3 regions of the Streptomyces sp. NPDC058291 genome follow, and region 2 is predicted to be linked to each of the others. Evidence: riboswitches for the same ligand, from Rfam matches in the RefSeq annotation. Region 2 holds a riboswitch; each other region holds the start of a gene.
The links. Region 2 has a riboswitch for thiamine pyrophosphate ahead of ACFVYK_RS20915 (thiamine ABC transporter substrate binding subunit). Riboswitches for the same ligand answer to the same signal wherever they lie in the genome.
Positions count from the first base shown of each region.

Region 1: another riboswitch for thiamine pyrophosphate. It lies ahead of thiC (phosphomethylpyrimidine synthase ThiC); the one in region 2 lies ahead of ACFVYK_RS20915 (thiamine ABC transporter substrate binding subunit).
Region 3: another riboswitch for thiamine pyrophosphate. It lies ahead of thiO (glycine oxidase ThiO); the one in region 2 lies ahead of ACFVYK_RS20915 (thiamine ABC transporter substrate binding subunit).

Region 1 is NZ_JBHVYK010000062.1:9,037-13,906, reverse strand. Features, by position in the region: gene thiC (phosphomethylpyrimidine synthase ThiC) at 1-1,685, opposite strand, end outside; TPP riboswitch at 1,678-1,865, opposite strand; gene ACFVYK_RS26875 (YibE/F family protein) at 2,279-3,811, shown strand; gene ACFVYK_RS26870 (SsgA family sporulation/cell division regulator) at 4,003-4,449, opposite strand; gene ACFVYK_RS26865 (IclR family transcriptional regulator) at 4,550-4,870, opposite strand, start outside.
Region 2 is NZ_JBHVYK010000040.1:10,186-15,055, reverse strand. Features, by position in the region: gene rlmN (23S rRNA (adenine(2503)-C(2))-methyltransferase RlmN) at 21-1,127, shown strand; TPP riboswitch at 1,150-1,258, shown strand; gene ACFVYK_RS20915 (thiamine ABC transporter substrate binding subunit) at 1,337-2,419, shown strand; gene ACFVYK_RS20910 (ABC transporter permease) at 2,395-4,065, shown strand; gene ACFVYK_RS20905 (ABC transporter ATP-binding protein) at 4,065-4,870, shown strand, end outside.
Region 3 is NZ_JBHVYK010000065.1:35,472-40,341, forward strand. Features, by position in the region: gene thiE (thiamine phosphate synthase) at 1-579, opposite strand, end outside; gene ACFVYK_RS27555 (Rv2175c family DNA-binding protein) at 658-1,023, opposite strand; gene ACFVYK_RS27560 (NAD(P)/FAD-dependent oxidoreductase) at 1,090-2,331, opposite strand; gene ACFVYK_RS27565 (hypothetical protein) at 2,364-2,735, opposite strand; TPP riboswitch at 2,788-2,899, shown strand; gene thiO (glycine oxidase ThiO) at 2,897-4,063, shown strand; gene thiS (sulfur carrier protein ThiS) at 4,072-4,272, shown strand; gene ACFVYK_RS27580 (thiazole synthase) at 4,276-4,870, shown strand, end outside.

The DNA of each region.
Region 1 (4,870 bases), on a different contig from region 2:
TTCATCGAGCAGAACTTCGGCCCGCACATCGAGCAGAAGTGCGCCGTCTTCGCGGGCTCGGCCGGCAGCGTCTCGTCGTGGAACTCCCGTGCTGTGTCCGGGTCGAGAGCAAGGTTGAACTGGTCCTCCCAGCGGAACTCGAACCGCGCGTCGGACAGCGCGTCGTCCCATTCCTGCGCACCGGGGTGGCCCTTGGCGAGGTCGGCTGCGTGGGCGGCGATCTTGTAGGTGATGACGCCGGTCTTGACGTCGTCGCGGTTGGGCAGGCCCAGGTGTTCCTTGGGCGTGACGTAGCAGAGCATGGCCGTGCCCCACCAGGCGATCATCGCGGCGCCGATGCCGGAGGTGATGTGGTCGTACGCCGGCGCGACGTCCGTGGTCAGCGGGCCGAGCGTATAGAACGGAGCTTCATCACAGATCTCCTGCTGAAGGTCGATGTTCTCCTTGATCTTGTGCATCGGGACATGGCCCGGGCCTTCGATCATCGTCTGTACGTGAAAACGCTTGGCGATCGTGTTGAGTTCCCCGAGCGTCCTCAACTCAGCGAACTGGGCCTCGTCGTTGGCGTCCGCGATCGACCCCGGACGCAGGCCGTCACCGAGCGAGTAGGTGACGTCGTAGGCGGCGAGAATCTCGCAGAGTTCCTCGAAGTTCTCGTACAGGAAGGACTCCTTGTGGTGCGCCAGGCACCAGGCCGCCATGATCGAGCCGCCGCGCGAGACGATGCCGGTCTTGCGGTTGGCCGTGAGCGGGACGTACGCAAGACGGACTCCGGCGTGGACCGTCATGTAGTCGACGCCCTGTTCGGCCTGCTCGACGACCGTGTCCTTGTAGATCTCCCAGGTCAGCTCTTCGGCGCGACCGTCGACCTTCTCCAGCGCCTGGTACAGCGGCACCGTGCCGATGGGGACGGGGGAGTTGCGCAGCACCCACTCGCGAGTGGTGTGGATGTTGCGTCCGGTGGACAGGTCCATGACCGTGTCGGCGCCCCACCGGGTCGCCCAGGTCATCTTCTCGACCTCCTCCTCGATGGAGGAGGTCACGGCCGAGTTGCCGATGTTGGCGTTGACCTTCACCAGGAACCGCTTGCCGATGATCATCGGCTCGATCTCCGGGTGATTGACGTTGGCCGGCAGCACCGCACGGCCTGTTGCGATCTCCTCGCGGACCACTTCGGGAGAGACGTTCTCCCGGATGGCCACGAACTCCATCTCGGGCGTGATCTCCCCCTGGCGCGCATAGGCGAGCTGGGTGACCGCCTTGCCGTCCCGGCTGCGGCGCGGGAGCCGCGGCCGGCCGGGAAAGACTGCGTCGAGGTTGCGCAGACCACCGCGCGGCGCGGTGTGCTTGATGCCGTCGTCCTCGGGGCGGACCGGACGGCCGGCATACTCCTCGGTGTCTCCGCGGCCGATGATCCAGCTCTCACGCAGCGGCGAGAGCCCCCTGCGGACGTCGGTCTCGACGAGAGGATCGGTGTACGGGCCGGACGTGTCGTACAGCGTGACCGACTTCCCGTTGGTGAGGTGCACCTGACGGACCGGCACCCGCAGATCGGGGCGAGTGCCCTCGACGTACCCCTTGTGCCAGCCGATGGACTTCCTGGCCTCCGCATCGGCGACGTCGACCGCGTTCTCGCTGGTCGCGTCCTGCATGGAGGCAGGCGTGCGTGCGTCCTTCTTGGTCATGAGACCTACTCCCTACGCCGGCATTACCCGGTAACAGGTTCGGCGGTCGACGCAGCGGCTACCGTCTGCCGACGTTTCCTGTGAAACCTCACTCGCCGTGAGACGTTCCACGTGAAACATCGCGAAAACGGAGGTCAGCGCCCTCTCAGCCCGGTGCTCCGAGCTCCCGCGTGTGCAAAAGTGCCTCCACGCTAGCGTCAATTCGGGCGCGGTGAACAGAGGGCCCCCTTCGTTCTTGCGATGATCGGTCGGTGACCACGACACCCCATCCCCCGCTTCCGCCCGAGCCGCGCCGTCGGTCGGGTACCGGAAACGGCCCCGCCGACGGTCCCGGTCCCGCGCAGGAGCCGGGGTATGCGGGAGGACTGGGCGGCCTGGCCCGCGGTCGAGCCCCCGGTCATCAGGGCCCGGCCTCCGGGCCCGACCGCGCCCCTGCCCCTGCTGGTCCCGGCCCTGAGCCCGAACGCGGGTACGGGTACGGATACGGCAGCGGCAGGCATGGCGATGGTGGCGGTGACAGCCACGAGAGCCGTCATGGGTACGCATACGGTCCCGGTCCCAGCACCGGCACCGGCGGCGGCACCGGTCAGGGCATGGGATCCGGGGGCGGGCACGGGGCCGGTTACGGCGGTGCACATGACCCCGGCCACGGCGAGGAGCAGCATGCCCAGGAGCGCAGCGACGGGCGCGGGCCCGGTCAGGGCGAGGGGCAAAGGCCCGCGCACGAAGAGGGCCACGGGCATGCCCACGGCCACAGCCACAGTCACGGCCCGGCCGCGCCCGTCTCCCGGCACCTGCGCAAGGTCATCGCTGCCATCCTCATCCCGTTCGGCGCCGCGGTGCTGGTCGGGCTCGTGGTGCTGTGGCCCGGCGGCGCCCCGGCGCACGAACGCACCGGGGTCGGCTTCGATCGGCAGACTCAACAGGCCACGGTCACCAAGGTCGTGAGCGTGAGCTGCGCCTCGGTGAACGCCTCGGGCGACACTCCGACCGGCGACACCTCCACAGCCGAGGGCTCCTCGGCGCAGCAGCAGGCGAGCGGCATCTGCAAGAGGGCCACGATCCGGGTGGACACCGGCCACGACAAGGGCCGTACGTTCGCCGAGATCATCCAGCCGGACCAGACCCGGCAGTTGGACCAGGGCGAGAAGGTGGTGGTCGCCTACGAGCCTTCGGCGCCGAGGGAGCTGCAGTACTCGGTCACCGACGTGAACCGCCGCATCCCGATGTCGGTGCTGGCCATCGTCTTCGCCGTGGCCGTCGTGATCGTCGGGCGGCTTCGGGGCGTGATGGCGCTGGTCGCGCTGGCCATCAGCTTCCTGGTGCTGAACTTCTTCGTGTTGCCGGCGATCCTGCAGGGCTCGAACCCGTTGGTGGTGGCCGTGGTGGGGGCGAGCGCCATCATGCTGATCGCGCTCTATCTGTGTCACGGTCTGTCGGCCCGCACCTCCGTCGCGGTACTCGGCACGCTCGTCTCCCTGCTGCTCATCGGCGTCCTCGGCTCGGTCTTCATCGACTGGGCGTCCCTGACCGGCAACACGGACGACAACACCGGCCTGATCCATGGCCTGTATCCGTCCATCGACATGAGCGGCCTGCTGCTCGCCGGCGTCATCATCGGCTCGCTCGGGGTCCTCGACGACGTGACGGTCACGCAGACGTCAGCGGTCTGGGAACTGCACGAGGCCAATCCGTCGATGGGCCGACGCGGGCTCTACCGGGCCGGCATCCGCATCGGCCGCGACCACATCGCCTCGGTGGTCAACACGCTCGTCCTCGCCTACGCCGGCGCCGCCCTGCCGCTGTTGCTGCTCTTCTCGATCGCGCAGAGCAGTGTGGGCGCCGTCGCCAACAGTGAGCTGGTGGCGGAGGAGATCGTGCGCACGCTCGTGGGGTCGATCGGCCTGGTGGCCTCGGTGCCGGTGACGACACTTCTGGCCGCTCTCGTGGTCTCCGCCGATCGTCCGGGAACCGACGCGGCGGCCGTGGCGGCTCCGAAGGCGCCTGCCGCGGGTGCGCTGGGTCCGGTGAGTTCCGCGGACCCGGTGGGTGCTGGGGCTTCGGTGGCTGCGCCGACCGGTCCGGCGCCGGCCTGGGGCGGCCGGGGCAAGCGCCGCAAACGCTGACCCGGCCGGACCACGCCCAGCCCCCGAATGGGAGCCGGGCGCTCGCCCGACGGACCGGTGGGACCGTGGGAGCGGCGAGTGGCATGCGTGGTGCCGGCGGCACCGGCAACACCGCGGAGAAGCGTTACTGCGCGCCCGCACCCGGTGACGGAGCTCTCCGTTGCCGCTCGCCGCCGCTCGCCGCCACTTAGTCAGCCCGCGCTCTGTTCCTCCGCCAGAATGCGGCCCAGCGCCTCGTCCAGATGCGCGTCGAAGTCGGCGAGCGCCCCCTCCTGCCCCAGAGGCACCAGCTTGTCGGTGCGATCGAGGAAGGCCACCAGAGGGGCCGCCGAGGAGCGGAACACAGCCTGGTCCCCACAGACCTGAAGCCGGATCAGGACCTCTCCGAGCACGTCCGGATCCACGGGCGAGACGCGGACGTCGCCCTCACCGCACGGCCTGCCCACTCCGTCGATGAGCAGTTCTCGACCGAAGGCCCAGGTCACCGGGGCGTCGCCGGGCAAATGGAAGGTGAGCCGCACCGCGTAGGGATCGCACGACTCGTAGCCCAGCTCCACCGGGATGCGGAACGAGAGATCCTCGGACACGAGGAAGCTCATCATGACCTCTGCCTGTACTGCCTGCACGGACTCGCGCATCGCCTAACCCCGTCATTTGCCGTCGATTGGCCGGGAATGAACCTTCTGACACTGCAGGCATCTTGCTGAACGTACACAACAGATCACAAGGAGTGAGTTTTCAGATACTGATAGAGATGGCGAGGGAGCCCAGCAGGCGTCCGACCTCGTTCTGCAGTTGGCGGGCCGCGGCGTGCAGCCGGTCGGCATGATGGGCGGGCAGCGAGATGGCCATCGTCGCCGCCGTGGTGCCCACGGTGATCGGAATGGCGGCGCACACGGTGCCCAGCGCGTACTCCTGTCGTTCGACGACCGGTTCCATGCGCGGCATCCGCTCCAGGCGCCGCAGCAGGGTGTGGTTGTCCCGCACGGTGTACGGGGTGATCGACCGCGCCGCGTAGCGGCTCAGGTGGTCCCGGCGGGCGTCCTCGTCCAGTTGGGA
Region 2 (4,870 bases):
TCTGCCACACTGGACGTGTTATGCCTGCACCCGGAGAACTCACTTTCGTCGCCCCCCGCGGAGCCAAGAAGCCGCCGCGGCATCTCGCCGACCTCTCGCCCGCCGAGCGGAAGGAGGTCGTGGCGGAGATCGGGGAGAAGCCCTTTCGTGCCAAGCAGCTCTCGCAGCACTACTTCGCCCGGTACGCGCACGACCCGGCGGAGTGGACCGACATCCCGGCCGGCTCCCGCGAGAAGCTGCGTGAGGCGCTGCTGCCGGATCTGATGTCGGTCGTCCGGCATCTGTCGACGGACCAGGGGACCACCCGTAAGACCCTGTGGCGGCTGTTCGACGGCACGCTCGTGGAGTCCGTGCTGATGCGGTACCCGGACCGGGTGACCATGTGCATCAGCTCGCAGGCGGGATGCGGGATGAACTGCCCGTTCTGCGCCACCGGACAGGCGGGGCTCGACCGGAATCTGTCCACCGCCGAGATCGTGCACCAGATCGTCGACGGGATGCGGGCGCTGCGCGACGGCGAGGTGCCCGGCGGGCCCGCGCGGCTGTCCAACATCGTCTTCATGGGGATGGGCGAGCCGCTCGCCAACTACAACCGCGTCGTCGGCGCCATCCGCGCGCTGACCGATCCGGCGCCGGACGGGCTCGGGCTGTCGCAGCGCGGGATCACCGTGTCGACGGTCGGGCTGGTGCCGGCCATCCGCCGGTTCTCCGACGAGGGCTTCAAGTGCCGGCTCGCGATCTCCCTGCACGCTCCCGACGACGAGCTGCGCGACACCCTCGTCCCCGTGAACACGCGGTGGAAGGTGCGCGAGGTGCTGGACGCCGGGTTCGAGTACACCGAGCGGTCGGGTCGTCGGCTGTCCATCGAGTACGCGCTGATCCGGGACATCAACGACCAGGCGTGGCGTGGCGACCGGCTCGGCCGGCTGCTGCGCGGCAAGCCCGTGCACGTCAACCTCATCCCGCTGAACCCGACGCCGGGCTCGAAGTGGACGGCGTCCCGGCCGGAGGACGAGAAGGCCTTCGTCGAGGCGATCGCCGCGCACGGGGTGCCCGTGACCGTGCGGGACACCCGTGGCCAGGAGATCGACGGGGCGTGCGGTCAGCTCGCGGCCACCGAGCGGTAGTCTGAGGACCGTACACATCTTCATATTCCGACAGGGGAGCGCCACAGCGCTGAGAGTGCGGCACCCAGGCCCGCAGACCCTCTGAACCTCGCCCAGGTCATTCTGGGTAGGAAGTTCGGTCATCACTCGAGCTGTTGCGCCCTGCCCGGCGTTCCGTGCGGACCCGGGCGGGGCCGCGTCTCTTCCTGGTCAACCCAGGAGGAAAACCAGTGCAGAACAAGACCTTCGTGGCCGTGGCCGTCGGACTCGGCCTGGTCGCTTTGTCCGCGTGCGGGTCGTCGGACGGGAAGGAGACGGCGGGCTCCGCGGGCTCCCGGACCGTCACCCTCGTCAGCCATGACTCCTGGGCCGTGTCCAAGGGCGTGCTCGCCGACTTCGAGAAGCAGTCCGGGTACAAGGTGAAGGTGCTCAAGGACGGCGACGCCGGGCAGGCCGTCAACAAGGCGATCCTCACCAAGGACAACCCGCAGGGCGACGTCTTCTTCGGCGTCGACAACACCCTCCTCTCCCGCGCCCTCGACAACGGGCTGTTCCAGCCGTACGAGGCCAAGGGACTGGCGCAGGTCGGCAGCCAGTACCAGGTGGACGCGGGGAAGCACCGGGTCACGCCCGTCGACTTCGGCGACATCTGCGTCAACTACGACAAGGCGTACTTCGCCGAGCACGAGCTGGCCCCGCCCGCCTCCTTCGACGACCTGGTGAAGCCCGCCTACAAGGACCTCCTCGTCACCGAGAACGCCTCCACCTCCTCGCCCGGGCTCGGCTTCCTGCTCGGCACGGCCGCGCAGTACGGCGACGGGGGCTGGGAGGGCTACTGGAAGAAGCTCAAGGCCAACGGCGTGAAGGTGGTCGACGGCTGGGAGCAGGCCTACAACGAGGAGTTCTCCGGTTCCGCCGGGGGCAGGAAGGCGAAGGCCGACCGGCCGCTCGTGGTGTCCTACGCCTCCTCGCCGCCCGCCGAGGTGATCTACGGCGACCCGAAGCCGGCCACCGCGCCGACCGGCGTCGCTTCCGGCACCTGCTTCCGGCAGATCGAGTTCGCGGGGCTGCTGGACAACGCGGCCGACAGCGAGGGCGGCAAGGCGCTGATCGACTTCCTGATCAGCAAGAGGTTCCAGCAGGACATGCCCCTCAACATGTTCGTGTATCCGGTGGTGAAGGGGGCGGCCGTCCCCGCCGAGTTCACCGCGTACGGGCCCGCCGCCGCGCACCCCGAGACCATGGACCCGGCGAAGATCGCCGACAACCGTGACGACTGGGTCAAGTCATGGACCTCGCTCGTACTGAAGTGACCGGGCGCGGGGCCCGCGCGGGGAGCGCGGCGCGGCTCGGTCTCCTGGCCTTGCCCGTCGCGTTCTTCGCGGTCTTCTTCGCCTACCCGGTCGCGGCCATCGTCGCCCGGGGGCTCCACGTCGACGGCTCGTGGCGCTTCGGGCGGCTGTGGGACGTGCTCGGGCAGTCCGACGTCCGCCACGTGCTGTGGTTCACCGCCTGGCAGGCGCTCGCCTCCACCGCGCTCACGCTGCTGGTGGCGCTGCCGGGCGCCTACGTGTTCGCGCGCCTGGACTTCCCGGGCAAGCAGGTGCTGCGCGCCGTCGTCACCGTGCCGTTCGTGCTGCCCACGGTGGTCGTCGGCACCGCGTTCCTCGCACTCGTCGGGCGCGGCGGGCTGCTCGACGAGCTGTGGGGCGTCCGCCTCGACACCACCGTGTGGGCGATCCTGCTCGCGCACGTCTTCTTCAACTACGCGGTCGTCGTGCGCACGGTGGGCGGGCTGTGGGCGCAGCTCGACCCGCGGCAGGAGGAGGCGGCGCGGATGCTGGGCGCGTCCCGGCTGCGGGCCTGGCGCACGGTGACCCTGCCGGCGCTTGGGCCGGCCGTCGCCGCGGCCGCGCTGATGGTCTTCCTGTTCACCTTCACCTCCTTCGGCGTGGTGCAGATCCTGGGCGGCCCGACCTTCTCCACCCTCGAAGTGGAGATCTACCGGCAGACCTCCGAGATCTTCGACCTGTCCACGGCGGCCGTCCTCACGATCGTCCAGTTCGCGGCCGTCGGCGCGATCCTCGCCGTGCACGCCTGGGCGGTGCGGCGGCGGGAGACCGCGCTGCGGCTGGTGGACGCGGCGGGCACGGCGCGTCGGCCGCGCGGGACCGCGCAGTGGGCGCTGCTGGCCGGGGTGCTCGCGAGCATCGCCGTCCTGCTGGTCCTGCCGCTCGCGGTGCTCGTGCAGCGCTCGCTGGACGCGCCCGGCCTCGCCTACTACCGCGCGTTGACCGGCGACGACGGCAACGTGTTCCTGGTCCCGCCGATCGACGCGATCGGCAACTCGCTGGAGTACGCCGTCGCCGCGACCGCGATCGCCGTGGCTGTCGGCGGGCTCGCCGCGGCCGCGCTCACCCGCAGGGACGCCGGACGGCTGGTCCGCGGCTTCGACGCGCTGCTGATGCTGCCGCTGGGCGTCTCCGCGGTGACCGTGGGCTTCGGGTTCCTCATCGCGCTCGACGAGCCGCCGCTGGACCTGCGCGGCACCTGGATCCTGGTGCCGCTGGCGCAGGCTCTGGTCGGCGTCCCCTTCGTCGTGCGGACCATGCTGCCGGTGCTGCGGGCGGTGGACCATCGGCTGCGGGAGGCGGCGGCCGTGCTCGGTGCGTCGCCCTGGCGGGTGTGGCGCGAGGTCGACCTGCCGATGGTGCGGCGGGCGCTGCTGGTCGCGGCCGGGTTCGCCTTCGCGGTGTCGCTGGGGGAGTTCGGGGCGACGGTGTTCATCGCGAGGCCCGACAACCCGACGCTGCCGGTGGCCGTGGCGCGGCTGCTGGGGCGGGCCGGGGAGCTCAACTACGGCCAGGCGATGGCGCTTTCGACGATTCTGATGGTGGTGTGCGCGGTGGCCCTGCTGGTGCTGGAGCGGCTGAGGACCGACGGGACGGGGGAGTTCTGATGCAGCTGCTCGAACTGGAGCGGGCCACCGTGCGGTTCGGCGGGCGGGCCGTGCTGGACGCGGTCGATCTCGCGGTCGCCGAGCACGAGGTGGTGTGCGTGCTCGGGCCCAGCGGGAGCGGCAAGTCGACGCTGCTGCGGGCCGTGGCCGGTCTGCAGCCCCTGGACTCCGGGCGGGTCCGGCTCGACGGGCGCGATCAGGCGGGGGTGCCCGCGCACCGGCGGGAGCTCGGGCTGATGTTCCAGGACCACCAGCTGTTCCCGCAGCGCGACGTCGGCGGCAACGTGGCCTTCGGGCTGCGGATGCACGGCATGGTCGGGCAGCGGCAGGGCGAGCGGGTGAGGGAGCTGCTCGACCTCGTCGGGCTGCCGGGCGCGGCCGGGCGGGCCGTGGCCTCCCTCTCCGGCGGTGAGCAGCAGCGGGTGGCGCTGGCCAGGGCCCTCGCGCCGCGCCCCCGGCTGCTGATGCTCGACGAGCCGCTCGGCCAGCTCGACCGGTCGCTGCGCGAGCGGCTGGTCGTCGAACTGCGGGAGCTGTTCGGCCGGTTGGGGACGACCGTGCTGGCCGTGACCCATGACCAGGGCGAGGCGTTCGCGCTGGCCGACCGGGTCGTGGTGATGCGGGACGGCCGGATCGCCCAGTCCGGTACGCCGCTGGAGGTGTGGCAGCGGCCGGCGGACGCCTTCGTGGCCCGCTTCCTCGGCTTCGACAACGTGGTGGCGGCCACGGTCACGGGGGAGGTGGCGGTCACGCCGTGGGGCAAGGCCCCGGTGCCGGCCGGGTCCGGTCAGGGGGCGCGCACCCT
Region 3 (4,870 bases), on a different contig from region 2:
CCGCACCACGACGACGCGGCGGGCGCCGGCCGCCAGCACCTCGTCGAGGTTGCCGAGGTCGATGCCGCCGATGGCGAACCAGGGACGGTCGGCGCCGAGTGACGCCGTGTGCCGCACCAGGTCGAGGCCGGGCGCGTGGCGGCCGGGCTTGGTGGGGGTGGGCCAGCAGGGGCCGGTGCAGAAGTAGTCCACGCCTTCCTGGACGGCGGCGGCTTCCGCCTCCGCCGCCGAGTGCGTGGAGCGGCCGACGAGGACGCCGTCGCCGAGGATCGCGCGGGCTGCGGGGACGGGCAGATCGCCCTGGCCGAGGTGGAGGACGTCGGCGCCGGCGGCGTGGGCCACGTCCGCGCGGTCGTTGACCGCGAGCAGCTTGCCGTGCCGCGCGCAGGCGTCCGCGAACACCCGCAGGTGCTCCAGTTCCTCGGCCGCCTCCATGCCCTTGTCCCGCAGCTGGACGATGTCGACGCCGCCCGCGAGGACGGCGTCGAGGAACTCCGGGAGGTCGCCCTGACGGGTGCGGGCGTCCGTGCACAGGTACAGCCGGGCGGCGGACAGGCGTGTGTGGGCGGTGTCGGGCATGCGAATTCCCCCCAGGGTGGCGGCGTACGGGGGCCGACTGCGCCCCCGTACGCCGGATGTCGATGCGAGATCAGCAGGTCAGACGGCGAGCGCCTGGGCGCGGCGCTTCACCTCCGTGCCGCGGTTCTCACTCAGGGCCTGCGCCGGCGTGCCGGGCAGGGAGGGGTCGGGGGTGAAGAGCCATTCCAGCATCTCCTCGTCCGTGAAGCCGTCGTCCCGCAGCAGGGTCAGGGTCCCGGCCAGGCCCTTGACCACCTTGTCGCCGTCGATGAAGGCGGCGGGGATGTGCAGCGCGCGGTTCTCGCCACGGCGCACGGCGATGAGCTGGCCGTCCTTGATCAGCTGTCGGACGCGGATCACGTCGACTTCGAGCATCTCCGCGATGTCGGGCACGGTGAGCCAGGCGGGGACGAGAGCATCGGTCTTTGCGTCAATCTCGGTCACGGGAACAAGCCTGCCATCTGCGACTGACAGTCGGAAGCCGGGCCGGTCCGACCGGGCCTGCCCGGCTCACGCGGTGGCGGCCTTCAGCGGCCTCGCCGGGTCCGCGAGCAGCCGCGGGTTCATGGGCGCGCCCGACTCGATCAGCCGTCTGCCCTGGGCGAGGTCGCGCGGGCGTCCCACCGCCAGCAGGGCGATCAGACGGTCCTCGCGCAGCCAGCAGACCGTCCACGCCGGGCCGGACGGATCGCCGCGCCACACGGTCCCGTCGGCGTCCGCGTGGTGGCCGGCGTACTGGACGAAGCGGCCGAACTGCTCGGACCAGAAGTACGGGACGGGGTCGTAGACGGCGGCGGGTTCGTCGGTGGCCGCGCCGACGATGTTGGCCGCCACCGTGCGCGGTCCCTGGAGCGCGTTGTCCCAGTGATGGACGAGCAGCCGCTCGCCGTACCGGCCGGACGGGAAGGAGGCGCAGTCGCCGACCGCGTACACGTCCGGAACGGAGGCGCGCAGGCCGGCGTCGGCCACGATCTCGCGGTGCGCGCCGAGCTCGACGCCCGAGCCGGCCAGCCAGGCGGTCGCGGGGCGGGCGCCGATGCCGACCACGACCGCGTCGGCGGGCAGGATCGAGCCGTCGTCGAGGACGACCGCGCCGGACTCGACGCGCTCCACCCGCGCGCGGGTGCGCAGGCCGACGCCCGCGTCGGCGTACCAGGCGGCCATCGGGGCGGCGACCTCGGGGGGCAGGGCGCCGGCCAGCGGCCGGTCGGCGGCCTCGACGACGGTGACCTCGCACCCGGCCTCGCGGGCGGCCGTCGCGAACTCCGCGCCGATCCAGCCGGCGCCGACGACCACGACGTCGTGCCGGCCGGCCAGCACGGGCCGCAGGCGTCGGGCGTCGTCCAGGGTGCGCAGCAGGTGCACACCGGGCACGCCGTCCGCGCCCGGCAGTCGGATCGGCTCGGCGCCGGTGGCGAGGACGAGGACGTCGTAGGGGACGGGTCCGCGCGCGGTGTCCAGCTCGTGGTCGGCCGGGCGCAGCCCGAGCACCTCGCGGCCGAGTTCCAGCTCGATGCCGAGGCTGTCGAAGTCGACGTCCAGGGCGGATCCCTCGGCCTTGCCCAGCAGCACGGCCTTGGACAGCGGCGGCCGGTCGTAGGGCTGATGGGGTTCGGCGCCGATCACCGTCACCCGGCCGTCGAAGCCCTGTTCGCGCAGGGCGACCGCGGTCTGCACCCCGGCCATGCCCGCGCCGACGACCACCACGCGGCGCCCGCCCGGCCTGCCTTCTTCCTGCCTCTGCTCGCTCACCTGATCACCTTAGACAGCTGACGATCAGTCAGTCAGCCGTCGTGCTCCGTGACCTGCTCCACACCGTCCGCGATCTGTTCGACGACGCTCGTGCCCCTGCCGGGCCGCGACTCCCACTCCCAGCTCTCGTCGAGGCGCACCCGGCCGTCGGGCAGGTCGACGACCGTGGACACGCAGTGCCCCGAGGACGTCGTCCCGTCGGACGTGAGCTGGACGTACCGGAAGTCGAGCCGGTCTCCTTCCCGGGTACCCACCAGATGCCCCCGTACGACGTCGCCGCCCGCGTAGTCGGCCCAGACCGCGCCGTCCCGTTCGTGGTACGCGAAGCGGGTGCGGGCGCCGACCTGCCCGGGCGCCTGGTCGGCGACGGGGGCGAGGACGAGGCCGTCCAGTGAACGGGCCATGCGCGAAGGCTCCCTTACTGCGGCGTGCGGCGGCGGGCTAGGGTGGCCACCGTAGAGCACTCGCGGGAGCCCGGACGCACCGGGCTGAGAGGGAGGCTGGCGGCCTCCGACCGTACGAACCTGATCCGGGTCATGCCGGCGAAGGGAGGGGCTGGACGCCCATGTCGTCTCCGCGTACGTCAGACGTCCTCGTGATCGGGGGCGGGATCATCGGGCTGGTCACGGCCTGGCGGGCCGCGCAACGCGGTCTGACCACGGCGGTGGTGGACCCCGAGCCGGGCGGCGGGGCCGCCCAGGTGGCCGCCGGGATGCTGGCCGCCGTCACCGAACTGCACCACGGCGAGCAGACGCTGCTCGGCCTCAATCTGGCCTCGGCCCGGCGCTATCCGGATTTCGCGGCCGAGCTCACGGAGCTGACCGGGCAGGACCTCGGTTACCGGCGGTGCGGCACGCTCGCGGTCGCGCTGGACGCCGACGACCGGGCCCATCTGCGCGAACTGCACGCGCTGCAACGGCGGTCGGGGCTGGATTCGGAGTGGCTGTCGGGGCGGGAGTGTCGGCGTCTGGAGCCGATGCTGGCGCCGGGGGTGCGCGGCGGGCTGCGGGTGGACGGCGATCACCAGGTCGACCCGCGGCGGCTGGCCGGGGCCCTGGTGAGCGCGTGCGAGCGGGCCGGCGTGGTCTTCCGCCGGGTCTGGGCGGAGCGGCTGTCGGTGGCGGGCGAGCGGGCCACGGGGGTGATCACCCGCGACGGCGCGACCCTGGCGGCGGGGCAGGTGGTGCTCGCCGGGGGCAGCCTGAGCGGGCGGCTCGCGGGGGTGCCGCAGGACGTCGTGCCGCCCGTGCGGCCGGTGAAGGGGCAGGTGCTGCGGCTGACCGTGCCGCGGTCCTACGCGCCGTTCCTGAGCCGGACCGTGCGGGCCGTGGTGCGCGGCAGCCAGGTCTATCTCGTGCCGCGGGAGAACGGCGAGCTGGTGGTGGGCGCGACCAGCGAGGAGCTGGGCTGGGACACGACGGTGACGGCCGGGGGCGTCTACGAGCTGCTGCGCGACGCCCACGAGCTGGTCCCGGGGATCACCGAGCTGCCGCTCACCGAGACGCGCGCGGGGCTGCGTCCCGCCTCCCCGGACAACGCGCCGCTGCTCGGGCCGACCGGACTGTCCGGGCTGGTGCTGGCCACCGGGCACCACCGCAACGGCGTGCTGCTGACGCCGGTGACCGGCGACGTCATGGCGCATGTCCTGGCCACCGGGCAACTCCCGGACGAGGCCCGCCCCTTCACGCCCCGGCGCTTCGGCGTCGCCGCACTCTCGGAGCAGCCCGCATGAGCACCCCGCTGAACGTGTCCGTCAACGGCGAGCTTCGGGAGTTCGCTCCCGGCACCGCTCTGGACAGCGTCGTCCGGTCCCTGACGCCGGCGCCCTGCGGGGTGGCCGCCGCGCTCAACGAGACCGTCGTCCCGCGCGCGCAGTGGCCGTCCACGTCACTGGCCGACGGCGACCGGGTGGAAGTCCTCACCGCCGTGCAGGGAGGCTGAGCCATGGCCGACGACGCCTTCGTCCTCGGGGGGACGGCCTTCTCGTCCCGGCTGATCATGGGCACGGGGGGCGCGCCCAGCCTGGAGGTGCTCGAACGGGCGCTGGTCGCGTCCGGGACCGAGCTGACGACGGTCGCGATGCGCAGGGTGGACCCCTCGGTGCACGGCTCGGTGCTGTCGGTGCTGGAACGGCTGGGCATCCGGGTGCTGCCGAACACGGCCGGGTGCTTCACCGCCGGCGAGGCCGTGCTGACGGCGCGGCTGGCCAGGGAGGCGCTCGGAACGGACCTGGTGAAGCTGGAGGTCATCGCCGACGAGCGGACGCTGCTGCCGGATCCGGTCGAGCTGCTGGACGCGGCGGAGACGCTGGTGGACGACGGGTTCACGGTGCTGCCCTACACCAACGACGATCCCGTGCTGGCGCGCAAGCTGGAGGACGTCGGGTGCGCCGCGGTCATGCCGCTGGGGTCCCCGATCGGTTCCGGCCTGGGCATCCGCAACCCGCACAACTTCCAGCTCATCGTGGAGCACGCGCGCGTGCCGGTGATCCTGGACGCGGGCGCCGGCACCGCGTCGGACGTGGCGCTGGCGATGGAGC